DNA from 4 places in the Hydrogenophaga sp. L99 genome. Region 2 is predicted to be linked to each of the others. Evidence: riboswitches for the same ligand, from Rfam matches in the RefSeq annotation. Region 2 holds a riboswitch; each other region holds the start of a gene.

Region 1 (4,002 bases), 930 kb from region 2:
CGCCCTGCTGGTCAGCTGAACCCGCGCCCAACAACCTTAACTTATGTCAACGCAAGGGGCTTGACCCCTCCCTACACTCTGGAAAACCCTAAAATCTGGGGTTTTACCGAACAGCCCACCACACCATGACCCACGTTGTCACCGAATCCTGCATCCGCTGCAAATACACCGATTGTGTGGACGTCTGCCCCGTCGACTGCTTCCGTGAAGGCCCCAACTTCCTGACCATCGACCCCGATGAGTGCATTGACTGCGCCGTCTGCATTCCCGAGTGCCCGGTCAGCGCGATCTACGCCGAAGAAGACCTGCCCAAAGACCAGCTGCACATGACCCAGCTCAACGCCGATCTGGCCGTGCTGCCAGGCTGGAAAAGCATCACCAAGCGCAAAGAGCCGCTGCCCGACGCCGACGACTGGAAAGACCGCAGCGGCAAGCTGTCCGAGCTGATCCGCTGAGCACCATGGACCCGCAACTGGCCCCTGCCGTGATGGACACAGCAGCCGCGCATGATGGTCCGATCGAAACCGATGCCGTCATCGTGGGTGCCGGCCCGGTGGGCCTATTTCAGGTGTTTGAGCTCGGGCTGCTGGAGATCAAGGCGCATGTGATCGACGCGCTGGCCTACCCTGGTGGCCAGCCTGTGGAGCTGTACCCAGACAAGCCGATTTACGACATACCGGCCATCCCAGTGTGTACCGGCCAGGAACTCACGGACAGCCTGCTCAAGCAGATTGCACCGTTTGGCGCCACGTTCCACCTGGGTCAAGAAGTGACCACAGTGGCGCAACAAGCTGACGGGCGCTTCTTCGTCGAAACGTCCAAAGGCACCCGCTTCCTCACCAAGACGCTGTTCATTGCCGCCGGGGTGGGCGCCTTTCAGCCGCGACTGCTCAAGGTGGACGGTCTGGAGCGTTTCGACGATTCACAGCTGTTTTACCGGGTCAAGAACCCGGCCGACTTCGCCGGCAAAAATCTGGTGATCGTGGGCGGTGGCGACTCGGCCATTGACTGGGCGCTCAACTTCGTGGCCGATGGCCCGAACAAAGCCGAAAGCGTGATCCTGATCCACCGCCGCGACGGCTTCAAGGCCGCGCCCGCCAACGTGGCCAAGATGCGCGACCTGTGTGACCAACTCGAGATGCAGTTCATCGTCGGCCAGATCACCGGCCATGAAGAACAAGACGGCCGCCTCAGCGGTGTCAAAGTCACCGGCTCTGACGCCGTGACCCGCGTGGTGCCGCTCGACGTGCTGCTGGTCTTTTTTGGCCTGTCGCCCAAGCTCGGCCCCATTGCCGACTGGGGCCTGGAGATTGAACGCAAGCAGCTGGTCGTGGACACCGAAAAGTTTTCCACCAGCATTCCCGGCATCTTCGCCGTGGGCGACATCAACACCTACCCAGGTAAAAAGAAGCTCATTTTGTGCGGCTTCCACGAATGCGCCCTGGCCGCTTTTGGTGCCATGCCCATCATCTTTCCGGACAAGAAGGTGTTTTTGCAATACACCACCACCAGCCCCAAACTGCACAAGGTGCTGGGTGTCGAGTCACCGGTGTTTGACTGAGCCGATCCCGTCAAAACCCATTGAGCCACCTGCGCTCACCCGCAAAGCCCTCCCACCGGAGGGCTTTGTTTTTGCACCTACAATCCAACCGCGCTTGAAAAAGTGCATTCGCTAGGGGTGTTGCGGTCTGACAAGGCTGCGACTGAGAAAGTCCCTTTGAACCTGATTGAGGTAATCCTCGCGCAGGGAAGCAGCCACGCAAAACCCAACGCACGCCCGACGTGCGCCAGCTCCGTTTTGCGTGCAGCCGACCTGCCATTGACGTCCCACGGACACAACACATGGCAACCACCAACCGAAACGCTTCCCCACTTTGCCTGCCCGCTGCGGCGGCAGGCCCTTTCAAACCCAGCAGCGCTGCCGTGGCCTGCCTGCTCGCTTGCGCGTCTGCAGCACAAGCGCAAAGCCCGGCGCCCACGGCCAGCCTGGCTGAGGTCGTCATTCAAAGTGACGCAGTCACCGCTGCGCCCGACGTCAGCGGGTTCGCAGACCAGCCCCTGGCCCATTCGCCGCTGAGCGCCACCGTCATCTCGTCGGACGAGATCATCAACACCGGGGCACGCCGGCTGAGCGACCTGTACCGTCTGGACGCGTCGGTTTCAGACGCCTACAACGCTGGCGGCTATTACGACTACGCGAGCGTGCGCGGCTTCGTCATCGACAACACCTACAACTACCGCCGCGAAGGCCTGCCCATCAGCGCCGAAACCGCGCTGCCGCTGGACCACTTGGAGCGCGTGGAGTTGCTCAAAGGGACCAGTGGCATCCAGGCCGGTACCAGCGCGCCCGGCGGCCTGTTCAACCTGGTGGTGAAGCGCCCCACCCAAAACAAGCTGCGCAGCCTGCGACTGGAAGCCAACAGCACCGGCAATGCGCTGGTGCATGCCGACCTGGGCGGGCGCCTGGGTGACAACCGCGACGTGGGCTACCGCCTCAACCTGCTCGGCGAGCGCCTGAACAGCCACGGACGCGGCACCGAAGGTCAGCGCGCCCTGATGGCGCTGGCAATGGACGCGCGTCTATCGCCCGACAGCCTGCTGGAAGGTGAATTCGAGGTTTCGCGCCGCAGCCAGGCCAGCGTGCCCGGCCTGAGCCTGCTGGGAAGCGCCCTGCCCCCGGCCGATGCCCGCATCAACATCAACACCCAGCCTTGGAGCCAGCCCGTGGTGTTCCAAAATTTCAGCGGCAGCGTGCGCTACACCCAAGCCATCAACAGCGACTGGAACTGGCAAGCGCAGCTGGGCACGCACCGGCTGAAGACCGATGACCGGTTGGCGTATCCCTATGGTTGCTACGACCCGGTTGCCGACGAATACCTCTTCAGCTATTGCCCCAATGGCGACTTCGACCTCTACGATTACCGCAGCGAAAACGAGCGCCGCAACACCACAGCCGCACAGTGGCGCATCAACGGCAAACTGACCACCGGCGCCCTTCAACACCAAGTGAGCGCCGGCGTGGTCACCAGCCGCTTCACCGACCGGGGTCAGCTGCAAGCCGACGATCCGTACAACCCGGTTGGCATTGGCAACATTTACACCCTGCCTACCTTCGCGCCCTTGGCCGAATACACCGACCCGTACACCAACCGCACCGAGCGCAGCACCGAGTTCTTCGCCACCGACGTGATCCGCTGGAACGAACAGCTTCAAACTTGGTTCGGCCTGCGCCACACGCTGCTCGACCGCGCCAGCGTGCGCACGGACGGAACGCGGGCCACCAACTATACCCAGAACGTCACCACGCCATGGCTGGCCGCCACCTGGCAGCTCAACGCGGCGCAGATGGCCTACGCCAGCTGGGGGCAAGGTGTCGAATCGGAAGTCGCGCCCGGCCGCGCACGCTACACCAACCAGGGCGAACCGCTGCCGGCGCTCAAAAGCCGCCAGTGGGAGCTGGGGCTGAAATCGGACACCGGTAGCCAGCGCTGGAATGCCACACTTTTCAACATGGTGCGCCCTGCGTCTGGTGATCTGCTGTTGGGTGGCGCACCGGCGTGCGAGGCGGATGACTCCTGCACCCGCATCATCGACGGCAATGCCCGCCACCGCGGGCTAGAGCTGGGTGGTGGCCGCACCAGCGGCGCATGGTCCTACGACGCCAGCGCCACCTGGATTCACGCCGAACGCCGCAGCTCGGTGATCGATCCCGCGCTGAACGGTCAACGCCCCACCAACGTACCCACCTGGGTGCTCAGAGCCAACATCAGCCACGCCCTGGCCACGGTGCCCGGCCTGCACCTGGGCGCCCACCTGTCACACGAAGGGCGCCGCGCCGTGCTGCCCGACGGTTCGTTGCAACTCCCTTCCTGGACACGAATCGACGCCTCACTGCGCTACGATACGCGGCTGCAAGGCCAGCCAGCCACCTGGACCCTGGCAGTCGACAACCTGCTGGATCGCCGTTTTTTCAAAGAGTCGCCGTATCAGTATGGTCACGTC
Region 2 (4,002 bases):
TGCGCCGCCCACCAACTGACTGGTTGGCGGAGCCTCTGGCCCCGAAGCCGGGTCGAACACCGTGACATCGTGCCCCGCGCGGGACAGCTGCCACGCGAGCAGGCGGCCGAGCACACCCGCGCCGGCGATGCCGATGCGTGCCATGGTTTAGACCTTGGTCGAGAGGGATGACGCCGGTACGTAGAACGCGCCGCCCACGGCCTTGAATTCCGCGCTCTTCTGCGCCATGCCCTCGGCCAGCGCCTGCTCGTCGCTCACGCCCTTGGCGGCGGCGTAGTCGCGCACGTCCTGCGTGATCTTCATGCTGCAGAACTTCGGCCCGCACATCGAGCAGAAGTGCGCTTCTTTCGACGAGTCCTTGGGCAGGGTTTCGTCGTGGTAGTTCTCGGCGGTCTGCGGGTCCAGGCCGAGGGCGAACTGATCGCGCCAGCGGAATTCGAAGCGCGCTTTGCTCATGGCGTCGTCGCGCGCCCGGGCACCGGGGTGGCCCTTGGCGATGTCGGCCGCGTGGGCCGCGATCTTGTAGGCAATGATCCCCTGCTTCACGTCGTCGCGGTCGGGCAGGCCCAGGTGTTCCTTGGGCGTCACGTAGCAGAGCATGGAGGTGCCCATCCAGCCGATCATGGCCGCGCCCACGGCCGAGGCGATGTGGTCGTAGCCCGGCGCGATGTCGATGGTCAGCGGGCCCAGGGTGTAGAACGGCGCTTCGTGGCAGTGCTTCAGCTGCTCGTCCATGTTGGCCTGGATCAGGTGCATCGGCACGTGGCCAGGGCCTTCGATCATGGTCTGCACGTCGTGCTTCCAGGCCACCTGCGTGAGCTCGCCCAGCGTCTTCAGTTCGGCGAACTGGGCTTCGTCGTTCGCGTCCGCTCCGCTGCCGGGGCGCAGGCCGTCGCCGAGCGAGAAGCTCACGTCGTAGGCCTTCATGATCTCGCAGATTTCTTCGAAGTGCGTGTAGAGGAAGTTCTCTTTGTGGTGCGTGATGCACCACTTGGCCAGGATCGAACCGCCGCGCGAGACGATGCCGGTGCGGCGCTGCGCCGTGAGGTGGATGTAGGCCAGCCGCACGCCAGCGTGGATGGTGAAGTAGTCCACGCCCTGTTCGGCCTGCTCGATCAGGGTGTCGCGGTAGATCGCCCACGTCAGGTCTTCGGCCACCCCGCCCACTTTTTCCAGCGCCTGGTAGATCGGCACCGTGCCGATGGGCACCGGGCTGTTGCGCACGATCCAGTCGCGCGTGGTGTGGATGTTTTTGCCGGTGGACAGGTCCATCACGTTGTCGGCGCCCCAGCGGGTCGCCCACACCAGCTTGTCCACTTCTTCCTCGATGCTGGAGGTCACGGCCGAGTTGCCGATGTTGGCGTTGATCTTCACGCCGAAGTTGCGCCCGATGGCCATGGGCTCGACCTCGGGGTGGTTGATGTTGGCCGGGATGATGGCGCGGCCGCGCGCCACCTCGTCGCGCACGAACTCGGGCGTGAACACGTCGGGGATGCGCGCGCCCATGGGGTTGCCGCGCAGGCGCGCTTCACGCGCCGGATCGCCCAGGTACTCGCGCATCCATTCGCGCTTGCCGTTCTCGCGAAGCGCCACGTACTCCATCTCGGGCGTGACGATGCCTTGGCGGGCGTAGTGCATCTGCGAGACGTTCATGCCGCTCTTGGCGCGGCGCGGCGTGCGCTGCAGACCGGCGGCCTCGGCGCGCAGGGCCTCGATGCGTTCGATGGTGGTGCCGTTCTGCGCGGCCTCGTTCTTGATGCCGTCGTCCAGCGCGGCGCGCTGGCGGCCCTCGTAGGTTTCGGTGTCGCTGCGGGCCGCGATCCAGGCGCCGCGCACATCGGCCAGGCCGGTGCGCACGTCGATGGCAGCGGCCGGGTCGCTGTAGGGGCCGGAGGTGTCGTACACCGTGATCCGCTCGCCGTTGGACAGCAGGATCTCGCGCATGGGCACCTGGATGCTCTGATTCGAGCCAGGCACGTAGACCTTGCGCGAAGCGGGGAAGGGCTCGCGGCTGAGGGCGAACTGGTCGGCGAAGGGGATTTTGTCGGGGGCGTTCATGGCGGTCTCCTGTTGGGGCTGTAGATGCTCCGGAGACCGCCCTTCAAAACATGCACCCGGGTCCACTGGTGGTGTGGACGGACCCGTCGCGACACGCGCCACGGGTGGGGGATGCAGGCCCTGGGGGCTGCGCTCTTCTTTCGCTGGTACTAGCCAGATCAAGTTCACGGGTTTGGTTGTTCAACCATCTCAGCGCTGGGCCTTTCGGCCCGTGCACCCCGGAGCAGGGCGAAGTATAGCGGCCTGCCGGGCAGGCCGCGTTTCAAGGCCCTGTGCACCGTCGGGTTACGGCTTTTCCACCAGCTTGGTCACCGCCCACAGCACCTGGTTGGCCGGCGTGGGCACGCCCAGTGCTGCGCCGCGTTGCACCACATAGCCGTTGAGGTGGTCGATTTCGCTGGGCTTGCCGCGCATCAGGTCTTGCGCGGTGGATGACAGCTGGCTGGGCATGGTTTCGGCGATGCGGCGCACGGCGGCGTCCACGTCGCCGGGCAGGGTCACGCCGTCGGCGGCGGCCACGGCGCGGCATTCGGCCACTACGTCGCGCATGACGGCCAGCACGCCGGGGCGCTGCACCAGTTCACCGTAGGCGATGCGGCCCACGGCCGACAGCGCGTTGTAGGCGCAGTTGAGAATGAGCTTGGTCCAGAGCGCGCCGCGCACGTTGTCGCTCACCTCGGTGGGCACGCCGGCGGCCACCAGGGCTTGCACCACCTCGGCGCTGCGCACAGACGGTTCGATGACGAGTTCACCGCGGCCGTGGTGGCGCAGGTGGCCGGGGCCGGCCATTTCGGTGGCCACATACACCACGGCGGCGGCCACGGCCACACCGGGCAGCACGGCGCGCAGCCGCTCGGCGTTGTCCACCCCGTTTTGCAGGCACAGCACCAGCGCACCGGGTTTCAGGTGCGCGCGCATTTGTTCGCCTGCGTGTTCGGTGTCGGGCGACTTCACGGCGAACAGCACCACGTCGGCACCGGCCACGGCGCTGGCTTCGGTGCTGGCCTCCAGCGTCACGTTTTCGTCGAAGCTGAGCGTTTGCAGGCGCAGGCCGTGGGCCTGGACCGCCTGCACATGCGCCGGGCGGCCGATGAGCGTGACGCGGTGGCCGGCGCGTGCGAGCATGCCGCCGTAATAGCAACCCACGGCGCCAGCGCCCATGACGGCAACCTGCAGGGGAGCGTGAGTGGACATGAAAACCGGCTTCTCAGATCGGATCGGCCAGCAGCTTGGACAGGGCGGCGATGTTGGCCGCGCTCGGCACCTGCGGTTTCACTTCGTCTTCTTCGGCGGTGGCGTTTTCGTGTGCCTGGATGGCGTGCACCATGGCGTACTGGTTCTCCCACGAGAGCGTTTTGCCTTCCGGGCACATGTCGCGCACGGTGCCAAACCAGTAGTAGCCGTCTTTGCCGCCAAAGAGGGTGTCGATGGCGCCGGCGTCGCCGGTCTTGATGCCTTGGGCCGCCAGGATGAGCTTGAGTTTGTGGTGGGAAGCGGAGTAATGCATGGGGGATGGTGTGTGGGTGTTGGGTGACGCGGCGCCGCCATGGCGTGGTCAGATTGCGGCCCCGGGTCAGGGTCGCCGATTCTACTGAACGCCGGCGCCTGAACCGTCAGGCACCCAGCGCGCTCAGCACCTCTTCAGCCGTGGCCGGTGCGTTCATGGCCTCGGGCTGTCCACCGGCCTGGGCCACCGCATCTCGCAGCGCTTCAAACACGCTGATGCCCAGCATGAACGGTGGCTCGCCCACGGCTTTGCTGCCGTGCACGTTGTCTTCCCGGTTGGCCTCGGGCCACAGGTCCACTTTGAAGTGTGCGGGCACGTCGCCGGTGGTGGGTATTTTGTAGGTGCTGGGCGCGTGGGTTTGCAAACGGCCGTCGGCTTTCCACATCAGTTGCTCGGTGGTGAGCCAGCCCATGCCTTGCACAAAGCCGCCCTCGATC
Region 3 (4,002 bases), 1.6 Mb from region 2:
CGCCACGGTGACCGGTGACACCACAAATGGCAAGAAGGCGGCCGCCCGCCAGGCCAGGGCCAGCCCACCCCGGGCCTGGCTGGCACCACGCGCGGCACCAGCCACATCCAGCGCGCGCACCGCCAGCGCATGAGTAAGGCCCAGCGTGGTGGCCAACACCAGCGCCATGGCTGAAAACCGCAGCGTGTTCCACAGGGCCTGGCCGGTCTCGGGCTCCAGCAACACCACCCCGCCCTGCCCCCACAGCAGCGCCCGGGCGGCCTGCCCTACGATGGCCAGCAACGGCGCGGCACACACCAGCCCCAGCACGACCAGTGCCCCGGCCACGGCGGCCCACTGGCCCAGCCCGTGCGGGCGCCGGCGCGCCACCGGTGTGATGCGCCCCGGTGCCGCCAGCCGTTTCTCCATCCAGGCGTAAGCCACGGCCACGGCACCGGTCAGTCCCAGCATCCACACGGCCAACACGCCGGCCTGGCCCAGTTCCAGCTCATAGGCCACCAGGGTGTAAATCTCGACCTCGACCGTGGCGTAGCGCTGGCCGCCCAAAATCAGCGCCAGGCCAAAACCCGAAAAACAATACAGAAACACGAGACACAGCGCCGAGGCCAGCCAGGGCGCAATGGCCGGCCATTCGACCCGCCAGAACGCGCGCCATGGCGTGGCGCCCAGCGAGCGCGCGGCGCCCACGCGGGCAGCGCTCACCTGCTCCAGCGCATCCACACCCGCGCGCACCACCAGGCACAGGTTGAAAAACAGGTTGCCGTAAAGCAGCAGCCAGGGGCTGTTTTCCAGGTCAACACCGGCGCTGGCCAGCGGCTCGCCCAGCCAGCCCCGAGGCCCCCAGAGCGCCAGCACACCCAGCGCCGCCACCAGCGTGGGCACCACAAAAGGCAGCATCAACAAGCGCAACACGGCGCCGCGCCCGGCAAATTCCAGCCGGGCCAGCACCCAGGCCAGCGGCAGGCCCAGCAGCAGTGCCAGCGCGCAGGTGATGGCGGCCTGCGAAAACGACCAGAGCAAGCGCCAGCGCAGGTGATCGTCCTGCCACAGCGCCCACCAGGACACATCGCCCGAGCTCCCCAGGCCCTCGTTCAGCAGCCGCAACACAGGCGCCACCAGCACCACCGCCAGAAACGCCAGCGGCAGGGCTGGCAGCATCCAGCGCAGGGGCAGGCGGGGCATGCTGCTTATTTCAGCACCACTTTCGTCCAGCGCTGCAGCCAGGCTTTGCCTTGCTGACCCATTGGGTCAGCCGGAGGGTTGTTGTAAGCCGTGGGCTCACTGGCGTGGCGTTGCATCACGTCCACCCGCGCCGCACCGGCTTCGGCCGGAAACATCCACATGCTGGTCTGCAAGGCCTGCTGCACCGGGGCCGAGCGCAAAAACTCAATGAAACGGCCAGCCGCTTCGCGCGCCGCCGGGTTGCCACCCTTGACCAGCGCCACGCCCTCCACCTGCCTAAAAACGCCGCCCTTGAGGAACAGGTTGGCGGTGGGCGACTCGGTGAGTTTTTCTTTGGCGTAAAACACCTCGGCCGCCGGGCTGCTGGCGTAGCTAACCACGATCGGGCGCGTGCCACCGTTGCGGGTGAAATCGGTGTAATAGGCCTCGGTCCAGCCCTTGGCCACCTTCACGCCGTTGGCGCGCATGCGGGCCCACCAGTCAAACGCGGCCGCCTCGCCCAGGCCGGCCACAGTGGCCCACAAAAAGGCCTGGCCGGGGCTGGAGGTGGCCGGGTTTTGCACCACCAGCAGTTTGCGGTAGGCGGGCAGCGTCAGGTCGTTCAGCGACGTGGGCAGTGCCAGGCCCTTCTGGGCAAACCAGGCTTTGTCGATGTTGAGCGTGACGTAGCCAAAGTCCACCGGCACCACGCCTGCCGCCACACCGCTGGGGCCAGCGCCCTCGGCCATGCCCGCGGCCACAGCGCGCTGGGCGGCGGGGCCGGTGTAGGCATCGAGCACGTTCGCGGTTTGCGCGCGGTGCAGCAGGGTGTTGTCAATGCCAAACACCACGTCGGCCAGCGGCTTGGCGCGGGTCAAGATGAGTTTGTTGACCATTTCACCCGCGTCGCCCGCCTTGACGATCTGCAGCTTCACGCCCGCGTCTTTTTCAAACTGGGCGAGCAGCTCTTTGGGCAGGTCAAACGAGCTGTGGGTGAGCAGGCGCAGCACCGTGGGCGCTTGCGCGCTGGCCGCCGCGTGACCGGCCAGCAAGAGGGAAACCAGAAGCCCAGAAAAAATCCGCCGTTGCATGCGATGCCGCCTTTTCAATAACCGCCACGCCAGGCGCTTGAAAAGAACGGAACACAACCCTGGGTGGTCCGGCTCGTCACGCTCCCTACGCTGGCACAACCCAGATCAGGTGAGAGGGGTATTTCTCAGCCGCTGCCCACATGGCTGTGAGCCGGCACCCCCGGTGAAGTGGCGGATTGTAGCCCTGCGACGCGTTGGCGGGTCGGCGTGTTACTGTGCATTGGCCCAACCCGCAAGGGCAAAGCCCACCACCAGAGTGCCTCTTCGGCCCGCATGCCTTTCTCCAGGAAACGTTGTGCCCGTTCGATCTGAACTGCTTCACCACGTCCCACCCCATGAGAAACATCCACCATGCCCGGCTACCAAGTCAAGACCGAGACCGTCACGCTCGGCGGTGTCGACTGGCACATGCGCTGCCTGCTAGACACCCAGCAATACGCTGACCCCGTCAACACATCGGGTGCGCTGGGTATTCCGCCCGCGGGCTGGTCGCTGTTTGGCCAGGTGTGGCCTTCGGCCCGGGTGCTGGCACTGGCCATGCAGACGCATGCGCTGGCTGGCCAGCGGGTGCTGGAAATAGGTGCCGGGCTGGCGCTGTCCAGTCTGGTGATGCACCGGCGCGGCGCCAATGTGACTGTGAGCGACTGGCACCCTTTGACCGAGCTTTTTCTGAAAGAAAACCTGCTGCTCAATGGCCTGGGACCGCTGAAATACCAGGCGGGCAACTGGGAAACCGACAATCCGTTGCTGGGCCGTTTTGACCTGATTGTGGGAAGCGACCTGCTGTACGAGCGCCAGCAACCGGCCCAGCTGGCCGGTTTCATTCACCGCCACGCGGCACCGGGTGCGCAGGTCATCATCGTCGACCCGGACCGCGGCAACCGCGCCGCGTTTGGGCGGGCAATGGGCGCCCTGGGCTTCTCCCTGGACATGCGCGCGGCAGACCGCCTGCTGGAAGATGGGGTGGCTTACAAAGGCCGATTTTTGACGTTTCAACGCGCGGCCTGAACAGCGCCTGAGAAAGCCCCATGCAAAAGGCCCGCGGTTGCGGGCCTTTTGCATGGGGCTGGCTCGCAGGAGCCAGCAACCGGTCAGCCGCCCTTTTTGGAGCGCTTGCCCGGGTTTTTCTTGCTGCGCGTTGCCACGCCACGCTCCAGGCTCACGCGCTGGCCACGGCCAGGGGTGGTGAGCGAAACGCCAGCGACAGGCGTGGGACGGGGAGTAGCTTTGCGGTCAGCTTCGGTGACGATTTTGTTGCCCATGTCGGTTCCAGACAGAAATTGGTTGAAAACCCCTCTATTAGGCCACAGGCCACGGCCGCTTTGGCCGGAGCGCCTCAGAGGTTGGTGTGCAGCCACGGGAAGTGGCCTTTCAACGCGCCACATCCACCATGTTCCAGGTGAAAGCCGAGTCGGTTGACAGGCCCTCTTCGCGGCGCACCGGCATCTGCCAGCCGTTTTGCGGGTTGACCTGGGCCGAAATGTCAATGCGCGGGGCGTGGGCCACCACACCGCCAAAGATGGTGGCAAACGACGCATCGGCCGCGTCGCGCCCGGTGCCAATGCGCACAAAACCCATGGGAATGGCCGTGCCGGATGGGTCAAAAATGTACCAGCGGTGGCCCAGGTAGGCCTCGACGTAGGCGTGAAAGTCGGTGGGGCCCAAGGCGGGATCGGCGCCGTAGTCGATGGCGGTGGTGAAGCGGGCCGGAATGTTCAGCGCACGGCACATGGTGATCATGAGGTGGGCA
Region 4 (4,002 bases), 2.1 Mb from region 2:
CCTGTGCACCAACGCCTGGCAGGCGGTGCAAGACACCCCGGCCGGCGCGGTGGACGTGACCCTGTCCCGCCACGCCAGCCTGCCGCCTGAAGCCGGCCTGACCCCACCGGGGCCAGACCCCGAAGCCTGGACCTGCCTGCGCGTGAGCGACAACGGCATGGGCATGGACGAGGCAACCCGCGCGCGCATGTTTGAACCCTTTTTCACCACCAAGCCGCCCGGCAAAGGCACGGGTTTGGGGCTGGCGGTGGTGCACGGCATTTTGCGCGACCACCAGGCCGTGTTGGATGTGCGCAGTGCGCCGGGCCAAGGCTCCACCTTCACGATCTACCTGCCCGCCGCACCGGCCAGCGAGAGCCTGGGGCTGCCCGAACCGATGGCCGAAAGTCCGCGCGCCAGGCCGCCACACGGCTCAACCGCCCCCGCGAAGCGGCCCCATATCTTGTATGTGGACGACGACGACATGATCGTCTTCCTGATGCAGCGTCTGATGGAACGGGAGGGCTACCGCGCCTCGGTGTTCACCGATGCGGAGCAAGCACTGAGCGCGATCCGTGCGCCCGGTGCCACGTTTGACCTGGTGATCACCGACTACAACATGCCCGGCATGTCGGGCCTGAATTTGACCCGCGTGGTGCGGCAACTGCGGCCGGCGTTGCCCGTGGCCATCACGTCGGGCCACATCACGGAAGATCTGCAACAGCAAGCCCGCGCCCTTGGCGTGAGCGAGCTGATCTACAAACCCAACACCGTGGAAGAGCTGTTTGCGGCGGTGGACCGATTGGTGCGGCATATCGTGCCGGGCGCCACACCGGCCTGAGCGCTCAGCCCAGCGGTCGCTCAACCCAGCAGCGCGGCCAACCCGCCGTCGGCCTCAAACCGCTGGTTGCGGTAGATCAGCCGCGTGGGGCCTGGCCACACCCGTTCGGGCACGCTGTGGCGCGGGTCGCCGGGGTAGCAAATCACGCGGCAACCGGCTTCGTCAAACGGTTCGGGCGCAATCAATGCGGGCAGGCGGCTGCGCGCAGCGGCCAGCACCTGGGCCACACTGCCCAGGCGGCTGAACTGGCTCAGCGTCATGATCTGCGGTGGCGCCAGGTCGATCTCGCCCGCCCAGTAGCGTTCCAGCCCGGTGCGCGGCGCCAGCCACACGGCCTCGGTGGTTTCAAAGGTGCAGTGCTCAGTGGCCTGGCCGTGCGGCGCGGCGGCCACAAAAAACCGGGTGTCAAAGCGCTTGTTGGTGACCGAGGGCACGCGCGGCGTGATCCACCGCGACCAGGGCACCAGGCTGGAAGCGGCCAGCGGCAGGCCCAGCTGCTGCAGCGCGCCAGCAAAACCCAGGCCTGCCAGCGTGTGCGCCCGCACCTGCTGCACCAGGCCGGGTGCAGCCGCCACCTGACCCAACAACAGGCCGCACTCTTCAAAGGTTTCGCGCAGCGCAGCCACATGCAGGCCCAGGGCGGTGGGCAGGTCCAACCCGGGCTCGCCCAGGCCGTGCAGCAAGGCCTGCGCGGGCAGGTCGAGCGCCGCGGGGTCCACCTGCTGGTCGGCCGCATCGAGCTTGCCACCGGGGAACACATGCACCCCACCCAGCACGCCCGAATTGCCGTGCCGGCGCACCAGCAGCACATCCAGCCCGCTGGGGCCATCGCGCACCACCATCACGGTGGCAGACGGCACGGGCGGCGTGAGCACGGTGTCGGAATTGATCGGTATGGCCATGCGCGCATTGTCGTGCGGCAGGGCCCGCGGCCTTGGCACGCGCAAGACAGGTGGGCGGCATTCACCCCGGCCACACAGGGGCAATCGCCTGGCCGTGGCGCCCACTCTGGCAACTGGAAACAATGCACAGGCCAGTATGTTCTGGCCGTGTTGGAGTTTTGTCATGAAAAAGTTGTTGTTGTCTTGCGCGCTGGTGTTCTCGGGCGCGGCCATGGCACACGGTTGCCCCGGCGAAATGAAAGCGATTGATGCCAAGCTGCTGACCAAGCCCGCACTGGCTGCAGCCGACCAGGAAAAAGTGACCGCGCTGCGCAGCGACGGCGAGCGATTGCACAAAGCCGGTGACCACGCCGGGTCCATGAAAGCGCTGGGCGACGCCAAGAAGATCCTGGGCCTGTAAACTCCGCTCGCCTGGCCGGTGCATGACGCGCACCGCGCCGGGGGGTCTTTGCTGAAGACCTGAAAAATATGCGTTCAGTGGATTGAAAGACCCACGCCATTGCTAGGGGTGCCCCGGTTGTTTCGGGGCTGAGAAATACCCTTTAAACCTGATCTGGGTCATGCCAGCGTAGGGAAGCAAACACCGCCTCACCGCGCGTGCCCGCATCACCGCACCTGACATGCCCGCTTTTTTTACAAGGCCGCTGTATGTCACTGCCCGCTGATTGCGCCCCGCCCGCGCCAACCCACCCCGCCCGCCTTTCGTCCGCCGACCTGTGGGCTGACGTGCAAGCCGTGCGCCAGCAAGCGCCGCTGGTGCACAGCGTGACCAACTTCGTGGTGATGAATTTCAACGCCAACATGCTGTTGGCCGCGGGCGCCTCGCCCATCATGGCCCACGCGGTCGAAGAAGTGCCCGACATGGTGGCCATCGCCCAGGCCGTGGCGGTCAACATCGGCACGCTGGACGCGCAGTGGGTGCCGGCCATGGCGCTGGCGCTGCAAACGGCGCGGGCCCTGGGCAAACCGGCCGTGCTGGACCCAGTGGGCGCCGGGGCATCGGCCTACCGCAACCGCACCCTGGCGTACCTGCTCGCGCAAGGCCGGCCCGGCATCATCCGGGGCAACGCCTCGGAAATTTTGAGCCTGGCCGGCGTGGCGGGTGCGTCGCGCGGCGTAGACAGCGCGGCGGCTTCCAGCGACGCGCTGCACAGCGCACGCGCCTTGAGCGAGCAGTTCAACTCCGTGGTGTGCGTGTCGGGTGAAAAAGACTATGTGCTGGGGCCAGCGGGCGCCTGCGCCGTGCTGGCCAACGGCCACCCCTGGATGACCCGCGTGACCGGCGTGGGCTGCTCGGCCACCGCGTTGGTAGCGGCTTTTGCGGCGGTGCAGCCCAACGCCTGGCGGGCCTGCACATCGGCCATGGGCTTTCTGGGTGTGGCGGGCCAGCTGGCTGCGCGCCGGGTGGCTGAGCAAGGTGGCGGCGTGGGCAGCTACGCCGTGGCCTTGCTGGACGCGGTGGACCAGCTCAGCGAAGCCGATTTTCTGGCCACCCTGAGCCTGCAGGAAGGCCAGGCATGAGGCCACACCATCTGCGCGCCCAACTGGCGCTGTATTGGGTGACCGACCCCGCGGGTATGTTTGAAGCCACCTGGCTGCAACAGGTGCAAGCCGCCGTGCGCGGTGGCGTGAGCTGCGTGCAGCTGCGCAGCAAAACCGCCAGCACCCGTGACCTGGTGCGCTGGGGCCATGCGCTCAAAACACTGCTGGCCCCGCACGGCGTGCCGCTGGTCATCAACGACCGGCTGGACGTGGCCCTGGCGGTGAACGCCGAGGGCCTGCACCTGGGCCAGAGCGACCTGCTGCCCGCCGATGCGCGGCGGCTGATGCCCGCCCACATGTGGCTGGGCTGGTCGATTGAGCAGCTGGACCAGCTGCAATTGGCGCGGGTACAACCGGTGGACTACCTGGCCATCAGCCCGGTGTTTGCCACCCCCACCAAGGGCGACGCCGCCGAGCCGCTGGGGCTGGCGGGCTTGCGCTGGGCGCGCCAGCACACCGCTTTGCCACTGGTGGCCATTGGCGGCATGCACGCCGGCAGCCTGGCCGAGGTGGTGGCCGCCGGCGCCGACAGCGTGGCCGTGGTGCGCGCCATCAGCGACGCGCCCGACCCCGAGCACGCAGCGCAGGTGCTGCGCAGCCTGGTGGACGGCGCGCTGGCGGCCCGTGCGGCCCAAACGCAAGCGCGCACCGAATCGGCAAACGAACCAACACCCCGCCTCACCGTGCCCCGCGTGCTGTCCATCGCGGGCTCCGACTCGGGTGGTGGCGCAGGCATTC

The links. A riboswitch is a leader RNA that binds a small molecule or an ion and turns the genes downstream of it on or off. The one in region 2 is predicted to bind thiamine pyrophosphate.
Region 1: linked by a shared signal. The riboswitch ahead of AC4QBL_RS07730 (TonB-dependent siderophore receptor) and the one ahead of thiC (phosphomethylpyrimidine synthase ThiC) in region 2 are both predicted to bind thiamine pyrophosphate.
Region 3: linked by a shared signal. The riboswitch ahead of AC4QBL_RS04475 (thiamine ABC transporter substrate-binding protein) and the one ahead of thiC (phosphomethylpyrimidine synthase ThiC) in region 2 are both predicted to bind thiamine pyrophosphate.
Region 4: linked by a shared signal. The riboswitch ahead of thiM (hydroxyethylthiazole kinase) and the one ahead of thiC (phosphomethylpyrimidine synthase ThiC) in region 2 are both predicted to bind thiamine pyrophosphate.

Annotation. Positions count from the first base shown of each region.
Region 1 is NZ_CM178972.1:1,638,011-1,642,012, forward strand. Features, by position in the region: gene AC4QBL_RS07715 (sulfate adenylyltransferase subunit 1) at 1-19, shown strand, start outside; gene fdxA (ferredoxin FdxA) at 126-455, shown strand; gene AC4QBL_RS07725 (NAD(P)/FAD-dependent oxidoreductase) at 461-1,561, shown strand; TPP riboswitch at 1,665-1,767, shown strand; gene AC4QBL_RS07730 (TonB-dependent siderophore receptor) at 1,843-4,002, shown strand, end outside.
Region 2 is NZ_CM178972.1:2,573,002-2,577,003, reverse strand. Features, by position in the region: gene AC4QBL_RS12250 (FAD-dependent oxidoreductase) at 1-144, opposite strand, end outside; gene thiC (phosphomethylpyrimidine synthase ThiC) at 148-2,058, opposite strand; TPP riboswitch at 2,177-2,289, opposite strand; gene AC4QBL_RS12240 (ketopantoate reductase family protein) at 2,344-3,252, opposite strand; gene AC4QBL_RS12235 (hypothetical protein) at 3,266-3,565, opposite strand; gene xdhB (xanthine dehydrogenase molybdopterin binding subunit) at 3,672-4,002, opposite strand, start outside.
Region 3 is NZ_CM178972.1:924,275-928,276, reverse strand. Features, by position in the region: gene AC4QBL_RS04480 (ABC transporter permease) at 1-1,182, opposite strand, end outside; gene AC4QBL_RS04475 (thiamine ABC transporter substrate-binding protein) at 1,188-2,213, opposite strand; TPP riboswitch at 2,317-2,424, opposite strand; gene AC4QBL_RS04470 (class I SAM-dependent methyltransferase) at 2,604-3,260, shown strand; gene AC4QBL_RS04465 (hypothetical protein) at 3,344-3,514, opposite strand; gene AC4QBL_RS04460 (transglutaminase-like domain-containing protein) at 3,624-4,002, opposite strand, start outside.
Region 4 is NZ_CM178972.1:450,589-454,590, reverse strand. Features, by position in the region: gene AC4QBL_RS02085 (hybrid sensor histidine kinase/response regulator) at 1-820, shown strand, start outside; gene AC4QBL_RS02080 (NUDIX hydrolase) at 841-1,722, opposite strand; gene AC4QBL_RS02075 (PA2433 domain-containing protein) at 1,886-2,122, shown strand; TPP riboswitch at 2,217-2,314, shown strand; gene thiM (hydroxyethylthiazole kinase) at 2,371-3,243, shown strand; partial or broken gene thiE (thiamine phosphate synthase) at 3,240-3,794, shown strand; gene thiD (bifunctional hydroxymethylpyrimidine kinase/phosphomethylpyrimidine kinase) at 3,948-4,002, shown strand, end outside.